3 regions of the Romboutsia sp. D33t1_170424_H2 genome follow, and region 3 is predicted to be linked to each of the others. Evidence: riboswitches for the same ligand, from Rfam matches in the RefSeq annotation. Region 3 holds a riboswitch; each other region holds the start of a gene.
The links. A riboswitch is a leader RNA that binds a small molecule or an ion and turns the genes downstream of it on or off. The one in region 3 is predicted to bind cyclic di-GMP.

Region 1 (3,209 bases), on a different contig from region 3:
CTAATTTATTAAAGTTTTTTACCTAAACAAGCCATATAAATTACAAACTCATTTTCTCCATCTAAATCTAACATATTATCAATTATATCCTGATCATATATTCCGATAGCACAAGTCCCGTAATTAAGAGATTCTGATGCTATGTAAAGATTCTGGCAAACATGTCCAATATCTATAAGTATTTTCTTATGAGCAGTTATACTAAATCTATGTTCACTTCTATATGGAATACAACTCCAAGCAAACACAACGGCACTTTTAGATACGAAACCTTGAACAAAAGGTTGGTTTGGAGTTGCTTTATCTATTTCATCATCTATATTGCTTAAAGTCTTTATAAATAAAAGTTTATGTTCTAAAGGTAAATATCTGTAAACTCCACTCTTTAAACCATCAACATTATTTATTATTAAATATGTTTCAAATGGGTGAGTGCAACCAGCAGAAGGTACAGTTCTTAAGGCACTAAATTTATCTTTTACAGTTTGGATTCCTTGAGTAGCCCATAGTAAATACGAAAGTTCAGATAAATTTATTTTTTCATCACTATATTTTCTTATACTTCTTCTATCATTTATACAATCTAGTACGTTAGGTTTAACTAAAATGTCTTTGCTTACAGGAGGTAACTCTATTAAATTAGAATTTGAATCATATTCTTTTTGGAAAGAAGGAGTGGGTATTCCTTTTTGTTTATCCGTTTTTATCTGTTTTAGTATTTCAAAATCAGCTTTGAAAAATTCTCTGTTTTGTGCAATTTTATCCATAGATGTCTCCTTATTAAAATGTATAAATTTTTACACTTATTATACCATATATATAAATATAAGTGGAAAAAGCCTAAATGGTAAAAATTTCATATTAGAAGCTTAATTACAGATAAAAATTAATAAATATTTTTGTGTAGTAATAATTAATATTTGCTTTAATAGAATATATTCAAAAATATATTAAAATTATTTTAAATTAAAAAAAACTATTTTAATTTATAAAAAATTATGTATAATTAATATAGATGACTAAAAATTACATATTAGCAAACCTAGAGAAATCTAGCGACGCAAAGCTAAAGGGGCTAAGGTAAAATTAGACTATGCCAGCCAGTTGCCAAAGAATTGATATTCTTTGTTTTTATAGAGTTATCTTATGATATAATTGTAAGATTGTTTTATAATGTTTACTTTAGATGGCAACTACCCTTTATAAAGGGTAGTTTTTTATTTAATAAAAACAACTATAGCTCTATAGCAAGACTATATTTTGAAATTTGGGGTAAAATATTTAGTTATTGTAAATTCATATAATATAAGAGGGAGAATATTATGAAGAAAAAGATAGCATCAATATTGGCCATATCTGTTATAGCAACAAACAGCACACCTGCTTTAAATGTTTTTGCTAACGAAGTAATAAAGGAAAAAGCATTAGCGATAGAGGAACAAGTTTCTAAAAGTATGACAGTTAGTGATTTTAAAATTAAGAACAATCCTAACTTCGCTAAGTATAATGAACTTTATAGAGTTGAGATACAGTCTATAACAAACAATGGAAGAAGTTACCCAGGAACTAAGATAGAAAATGCTATAGATGGAAAACTTAATACACATTGGGAAACATACACTAGAAATACAAATGAATTTAAAAATGAAGTAATTGTGGAGTTTAAAGATATAGCCGAGATAAATAGATTAGCTTATGCTACAAGACAAGACGGGGCTAAAGGTAAAGGATATCCTACTAGTGCAGAGATATATGTTTCAGAGAGTGAAATAGGTGAAGATTTTAAACTAGCAGGAAAAATAGAAGGAAGTAAAGTTACAGGTGGAATGGTTGAATTTAAATTTGATACTGTAAGAGCAAAGAGAGTTAAATTCAAATTCGTAGAAGCACATGACGAGTGGGCAAGTGCCGCAGAGTTTTGGTTCTATAAAGAGGATAGAATTCTAGATAAGATGGAAAGATTATTTACTAATGCAAACATGAATGAAGTAAGTAAAGAGTTTGCAACTCCTGAAGCATTAAACACTTTAGAGAAAGAAACTGAAGGACATCCATTCCGCGATAGCTTTAAAGAATATATAGATAATGCAAGACTTGTTCTAGAGAACAAAGAGGTTAACTTTATTGAAACTAAAGTATCTAAGTTATTAGGGTATGGAACTGAAAACCAAAAAGCTTATGATGACAAGTTTATGTTAGGTAAAGACCACATCGTTAATACACAAGTAAATGGTGGAACTTACTCTACAACAAAAATAGAATATATGTATGATGGTGACCCTAATACACATTGGGAAACAAACAGAAGCAATGGTAATGGTTTCACTAATGAAGTGGTATTCACTTTTGATGAAATAGAACAACTTGATAGAATAGCATTATTACCTAGAAGCGGAAATCAAAAAGGATTTCCTACTAAGTATGAAATATATGCTTCAGAAACTTCTCAAGGGGATACATTCAAATTAGTTTCTAGCGGTACTGCAGAAGTTACTAAAGACTTTATGCAATTTAAATTTAACCCAACAAACTTTAAGAGACTGAAGTTTGTATTTAAAGAGTGCCATGAAAATAGACCATTCATATCAGAAGCTAGGTTCTATAAAGAAGATGCTTTATCAGAGAAAATGGATAAACTATTTACAGACAGTAATAAGAATACAGTAAACCCTGATTTTGGGACTTTAGAGAAACTTACTGCTTTAGAGAATGAAGCGAAGGCACATCCTTTATACAGTAAGTTCAAAGAAGATTTAGATGATGCTAAACTTGTATTAGAAGGTAACGAGGTAACTTATGCAGATGCTAAAGTTTCGAAGTTTAAAGCTTTTGGAACTCCAGAGTTAGCAGAGTATGATAAGACTTATAAGATAGATAATAGTCATATAAAGAATATAACTACTAACGGTAGACATTGGTCAAATCAAACTATAGATAAAGCTATAGATGGTGATCCTAACACTAATTGGCATTCTGATGCTAGAAATAGCGAAACTCATACAAACGAAGTTATAATGACTTTAGACCAAATAAGAACTTTAGATAGAATAGTATATTATTCTCCGAGAGATAGAGGTTTCGCAGAGAAGTTCGATATCTATACTTCTAAGACTAGTGCAGGAGACACATTTACTAAAGTAACTAGTGGTAGTGCTTCAAGAACTGGAGACTCTATATCTATAAAGTTTAATCCAACTCAAGCTAAAAGA
Region 2 (3,209 bases), on a different contig from region 3:
AGCTTTTCAAATATCTGATGCACTAATAACAGATAGGTCTTCTGTATTAATTGAATATATGGCTACAGGAAAACCTGTTTTAATATATGACATAGAATTAAACAGAGAATACTATCATGAAAAAGTATTTGATATATTTTCTAATTATATAGTTGGTGAAGATGAAATGACTGTAGATAAATTTATAGATTTAGTAGTCAATAAAAAAGATTACAAAAAAGATAATAGAATTAATGCACTAAATACTGTTCTTTCAAATATTGATGGTAGTTGTGGAGAACAAGTTCACAAACATATAAAGCAGTGTATTGAAAATAATTATTTTTAAAATTTCACAATGATATTAAATACAAAAAGTCATGAATAACTTATTATATTAAGTAACTATTTTTACAAGACTTTTTGTATTTTATTATTAAAAATATTAAGTATTAATTAATACAGGTATATAATTTTAACTATAAGAGTATTTATAATAATTAATAGTTTTATACATATCCCGATAAGTTCATAAAATAAATCTAAATTAAAAGTAGTTAAATTACTACTAAAGTCTTTAATCATTTTTCAAAATCATGAATTTTTATAATATTATATGAACACAATATTAAATTTTCTTTAAAGAAAGAATAAATTTTAATATTGCAAATGTTATAAAATTTATCTAAGTAAAAACTAACTTTACTATACATTTTATTAGTATAATAAGCTTTGATTTATTAATAAGGTAGATAAGTATCATAAGAAATTTTATTAATATAATTGAGTGTTAAATCAATATTTATATCAAAAATATCTTTAGGAACTAATATAGATATAAATGTATTTAATTTTCTGGTTTTAATATTTTGAATTTATAAATAAAATTACAGTCATAATTGAAAAAAATAGGAATATTATCTAAATTTATAATATTTAGGAATTAATCTGAATAAGGATGTTTAAGTTAAAAATTTTTAGTGATGTAGAATTTATTGTCTAATACATAATTTGTATTATTTTAATAAAAAATATAAAGTTCTAATTATATCAGCCGTATAATATAAAATACAATATAAAATATAATATAAAATAAAATTACACTTTGTGATTTAACAAATAAGTTTAAATGTATTTTTAATATTAGTTTGAAAAAAAATAGTAAGAAAATACAAATAAAAACTTGATTAAATGGTAATTATACTATAATATTTAGTGTATGGAAAAAAATGTCGAAAAGTGTAAAAAAAGAACGAAAAACAACGAAAAACAAAATAGGCAAGCTAGAGAAATCTAGTGACGCAAAACTATAGGAGCTAAAGTAGAAACTATGCTAGCCAGTTGCAAAAAACTGTGTGTTTTTGTTTTCGATATATAAGGTTTATAATTTTGGAGAATTATGAATAATATATAAATTATTTTGATTGTTTGTGTCCAAATTATGCATCTCTATTTATCGACGCTGATATTATATAACTCTCTTTAGAGTTATTTTTTTTTGAAGAAATAATATTTTAATAAATCTAATAATTCAATTATATTATCAAAGTTCATTATGTATCTTACATTTTTTATTATAGGAAAAATTATGTAATAGTATAAATTATATAGAAAAAAATAAGTAAAAGTTTATAATTAAAATGATAAGAAAATTAAATATAAGAAAACGAATAATAAATATATTGATTTAATTTTATATCTAAAATAATCAAATTCTAGCAATGATAGTATGCTATGTAGTATACAAAATTACTCTTTATAGAGTGGTTTTTTGATTTATAAAATTAATGGAGGAGAGTAATATGGAAATCTATAATTTAATGAAAATGGGATTAGATGCTACACATTTAAGGAGTAATGCCATTGCAGAAAATATTGCTAACATAAATACTCCAGGGTATAAAAGAAAGTATGTTAGTTTCGAAGATACTTTAAAGAATAAACTAGAAATTCCTAGTATAAAGTTAAAGGTTGATAAGGAATCTGTGGTCAGAGAAGATGGTAATAACGTTGATATTGAACATGAGAAGGTTAATCAAGCAGCTACGACATTAGAATATAATGCGTTAGTAAGTCTTACAAATATAAAAATCGCTATGACAAAAAGTATAATATCTGGGAGGTAAATAAATGAGTGTTTTTAGTGGTATGAGAATTAGTGCAAGTGGTCTGACAGCAGAACGTATGAGAATGGATATAATATCTTCGAATGTTGCTAATATGCAGACTACAAGAACTAAAAATGGAGGAGCATATAGGAGAAAAGTAGCTAGCTTTGAAGAAAATTATGATGAAAAATTAGGGATGTTAGGTGTTAAAACAAAAAAGATTGAAGAAGATAAATCTCCTCTCAGAAAAATATATGAACCAAATCATCCTGATGCAGACAAAGATGGATATGTAGAATATCCAAATGTAGATTTATTAGCTGAAATGTCAGATCTTATAAGTGCATCGAGAGCTTACGAATCTAATGTAGATACTTTAAATGCTCAAAAAAATATGATATCTAAAGCTTTAGAGATAGGTAGATAGAAAGTAGGTGGTTAAATGACAGGAATAAGCAATATAAATATTAATTCTGATATATTCTCTAATGCTATTAATAATAAGACTACATATAAAGTTAAAGGAAATGAAAAGCCAGACAAGCAATTTGAAGATGTTATAAAGAATGCTATAGGTAAGGTAAATGATAGTATTATAAATTCAAATGAAAAGATAGAAGCGCTTATAAAAGGTGAAGATGTTTCTATGCATGATGTTATGCTATCAGCACAAGAATCTCAAATGTCAGTGCAACTTATGATTGAGATTAGAAATAAGTTATATGATGCTTACCAAGAAATTAATAGAGTGCAATTGTAATTCCTTAATAAGGAGCAGATAGATGAATTTTAAAGAGATAATAGAAAAAATAAAAGATTTTATAAAAACAAGAAAAGAAAAATTTAAGGAAATGAGAAAAGAAAAGAAAATAGCCATTATAGTTGGAGTGATTGCAATTATATTAGCTATAATATTTGGAATTAAGTATAAAAATGATAATAAATATGATGTTCTTTTCTCGGGTTTAGATTCAAATGATGCATCTGTTATAACTAAAGAACTAGAAAAAGAAAAAATTGAAACGAAAATAGAGGGCGATAGTATATATGTACCTAAAGATCAGGTAGATAAGTTAAGACTTGAACTATCTGGAAAAGTTTCAAATGGTTCTAAAGGATTTG
Region 3 (3,209 bases):
TGGCAGAGGTTCAAGAAAATATAGGAAAGATGGACTTTAAAGTTCAATATGAAGAAGGTTATAATTTAGTATTCCAAGGAAAATGTGAAGAAGGACTAGAAAAATTATTACCTCTTGAACAAGATCATCCTGATTGGTGGAACTTATTATTTATGATAGGATTAGCTTATAAAAATATGGGTGAATTTGAAGAAGCTAAGAAATATTTTGAAAAAATACTTATAACTAAACCACATCAAGTAGATACAATGGTTGAACTAGGCCTTTGTGAAGCTAGTATGTTCAATATAGATAAAGCTATAGAACACTTTGAACAAGCAGCTAAAATAAAAGAAGATCCAGAAATATTATGCAATTTAGGGATGGCATATCTAAACAAAGGTGATATAGATGATGCTATATATTATATAGAAAGAGCTTATGAATTAGATCCACAAGATGAAATTACAGTGGCATGTTTAAGAGAACTTGATAAATATAGATAAAAAATAAGTTAAAATTTACTATAAAAAAATCTAAAATTGACTTTAACTAAATTAAAGGGTATAATAAATCACTGAGATTATATAATTATATTCAAAAGTTAAAATTAGGAGCGAAGAAGTATACCTTGTATATGGGCACTTGAGGTATATGGAGTTAATAGTGCAACCGACTATTCAGATAATATTTAAATATTATTCGAATAGTCTTTTTTATTTTAAGATACAAGTTTATTGATAAGACATTAATGAAAATTAAATGAAAGCTAACAATTTTATATAGCATAAATGCGAACAAATTAAAATAATTAAAAGGACATAAATACATATAAGCTAAAAATAGGAATGAAGAAGTATACCTTGTATATGGGCACTTGAGGTATATGGAGTTAATAGTGCAACCGACTATTCAGATAATAAATCATTATTATCTTGAATAGTCTTTTTTATTTTAAAATAAAAGTTTATTGATAAGACATTAATGAAAATCAAATGAAAGCTAACAATTTTATATAGCATAAATGCACACAAAGCAAAATTATTAAAAGGGCATAAATACATATAAGCTAAAAATAGGAATGAAGAAGTATACCTTGTATATGGGCACTTGAGGTATATGGAGTTAATAGTGCAACCGACTATTCAGATAATAAATCATCATTATCTTGAATAGTCTTTTTTATTTTAAAATAAAAAGATTTAAAAAGGGTGGTGAAATTTATTGAAAAATAAATACAAGTTAGGAAAAAAAATAATATCGATACTTACGTCAGTACTAATGGTTATAAATGTGTTAATTAATACACATTTTGCGTATGCTGAAGAAGTTAAGACAGATAATCAAGGGGATACAATAGAAGTATCTATAACATGTGATAAAAAAGAGATTGAGCCTGGAGAAAAATTGAATTTTAAACTAGAGTATAAGGCTAAATATGGTCCAGGGAGTATAAAACCAGGTGATACTATAGAATTTGAAATGCCTAGTTGGCTTGAAAGATTTAGCTTTAAATTCCCCCCAGAGCATTTTAAAAGTGTACAAATGGAAGGTAATAAAGTAGTAGCAACTTTTGGGGATGATGTTTATGATGCAATAGGAGGATATGTTAATGTATCAGCATATGCAGATAAAACGGAAGAAGTAGATAATCAGAAGATAGAGGTATGGGTTGATGGAAAACCAGTTACTAGCATAGAAATAGCTATAAAACCATCTAATGAAACAGAGCCTATAATAGATAGACAGATTCTTAAAACTATAAATAATTATGACCATGTAGATTCAGATGGAAATACGGTAGGAAATATATATTATCCAGTACTAGGAAAAACTCAACAATATAGAGTATATGTTAATGAGAAATTTTCAAATATATCAAATGCAGTATTAACAGATAATATGCCTGAAGGAATGGAGCTTATACCAAGCTCTGTAAATGTAATTAAAATAGAAAGAGATAGCGCAGAAACAGATGTCACAGATAGCTTAAATATAAGCAAATCATCTAATAGGCTTAGTATAAACTTTGGAAATATTAAAGATAAATATATTGTAACTTATAAGACAAAGATTACTCAAAATTTGAGTTCTTATAAGAATACAGCAGTATTTAATAAAAGCGATGGTAAGTTAAATAGTACTGTTATATTAAAACAAAAAAATGAAGCAAAAGATGTTATAAGTAAGTATAGTTATACTTCTGCTAAAAATTCAGAAGGTAAAAATGTAGCATCTATGAACGAAAATGTAAGATATAGAATAGATATTAATGAAAATAGGTCAAATCTTAAAAATGTAACTTTAAATGACTTTACACCTAAAGGAATGGAACTTTTAAAGGACAGTATAAGTATAGGTAAATACAATAAAGATGAAAGCTTTGAGTGGGTAACAGATCAATTTAAAGATAAAATAAACACTAATAATGGAAATTTAACTATAAATTTTGGAAACGTAGATGATTACTATATTGTTTGTTACGACATGAAGATTACAAATGTTGAAGATTCATACTCAAATACTGCAAAGTTATCATACAATGGAACTAGAAATAGTGTTGATGATACGGTTAAATATGAATACAATGCAGGAGCTATAAATGCTCACAAATCTGTTGATAAGACTAAATTAGAAAAAGATGATGACCAAAGTGTTGTATATTCTATAAACTTTGAGAGTTTTGGTGTATTCCAAAAGGGATATATAGATTTAGTAGATAAATTAGATCCGAACGTAAAGATCGTAAAAGTTGAAGTTCCAGATGCTTTTTCTAGTAAAATAGATAAAGCAAATAATACAGTCAATATTATCAATGATAAGGGACAAATAAATTACAAAGAAAATTTAGAAGTAAAAATATATACTGATTTTAGCAATGTAAAAGATGGAACAACTGTATCAAATATAGCTAAAATAAATGGTAATCCAAGTAATAAAGTTGAAACTAAAAAGGGATATGCTTTTGAAGCTATTAAAGTTGATAGTGAAAATAAGGAAAGTAAGCTTAGTGGAGCTATATTTAATCTAAAAGATTCTAATAAGAAAGTTATAGGAAAATTAACTAGTGATGAGAATGGATTAATTAAATCAGATGTAGATAATGTAGGAACATATTATTTACAAGAAGTAAAAGCTCCAGAGGGATATTCAGTAGATGGAAAAGACATAAAGTTTACTATAGAAAAAAGTGATATAGGAACTGTTAAAAATATAGGAACTATAACAAA

Region 1: linked by a shared signal. The riboswitch ahead of I4U66_RS05170 (NPCBM/NEW2 domain-containing protein) and the one ahead of I4U66_RS08900 (SpaA isopeptide-forming pilin-related protein) in region 3 are both predicted to bind cyclic di-GMP.
Region 2: linked by a shared signal. The riboswitch ahead of I4U66_RS01280 (flagellar basal body protein) and the one ahead of I4U66_RS08900 (SpaA isopeptide-forming pilin-related protein) in region 3 are both predicted to bind cyclic di-GMP.

The regions. Positions count from the first base shown of each region.
Region 1 is NZ_JADOZQ010000003.1:95,031-98,239, reverse strand. It holds gene I4U66_RS05175 (SagB/ThcOx family dehydrogenase) at 9-767, opposite strand; cyclic di-GMP riboswitch class I at 1,026-1,112, shown strand; gene I4U66_RS05170 (NPCBM/NEW2 domain-containing protein) at 1,323-3,209, shown strand, end outside.
Region 2 is NZ_JADOZQ010000001.1:245,278-248,486, forward strand. It holds gene I4U66_RS01275 (CDP-glycerol glycerophosphotransferase family protein) at 1-328, shown strand, start outside; cyclic di-GMP riboswitch class I at 1,247-1,328, shown strand; gene I4U66_RS01280 (flagellar basal body protein) at 1,782-2,105, shown strand; gene flgC (flagellar basal body rod protein FlgC) at 2,110-2,514, shown strand; gene fliE (flagellar hook-basal body complex protein FliE) at 2,530-2,847, shown strand; gene fliF (flagellar basal-body MS-ring/collar protein FliF) at 2,870-3,209, shown strand, end outside.
Region 3 is NZ_JADOZQ010000006.1:88,157-91,365, reverse strand. It holds gene I4U66_RS08905 (tetratricopeptide repeat protein) at 1-485, shown strand, start outside; cyclic di-GMP riboswitch class II at 583-665, shown strand; cyclic di-GMP riboswitch class II at 815-898, shown strand; cyclic di-GMP riboswitch class II at 1,048-1,131, shown strand; gene I4U66_RS08900 (SpaA isopeptide-forming pilin-related protein) at 1,204-3,209, shown strand, end outside.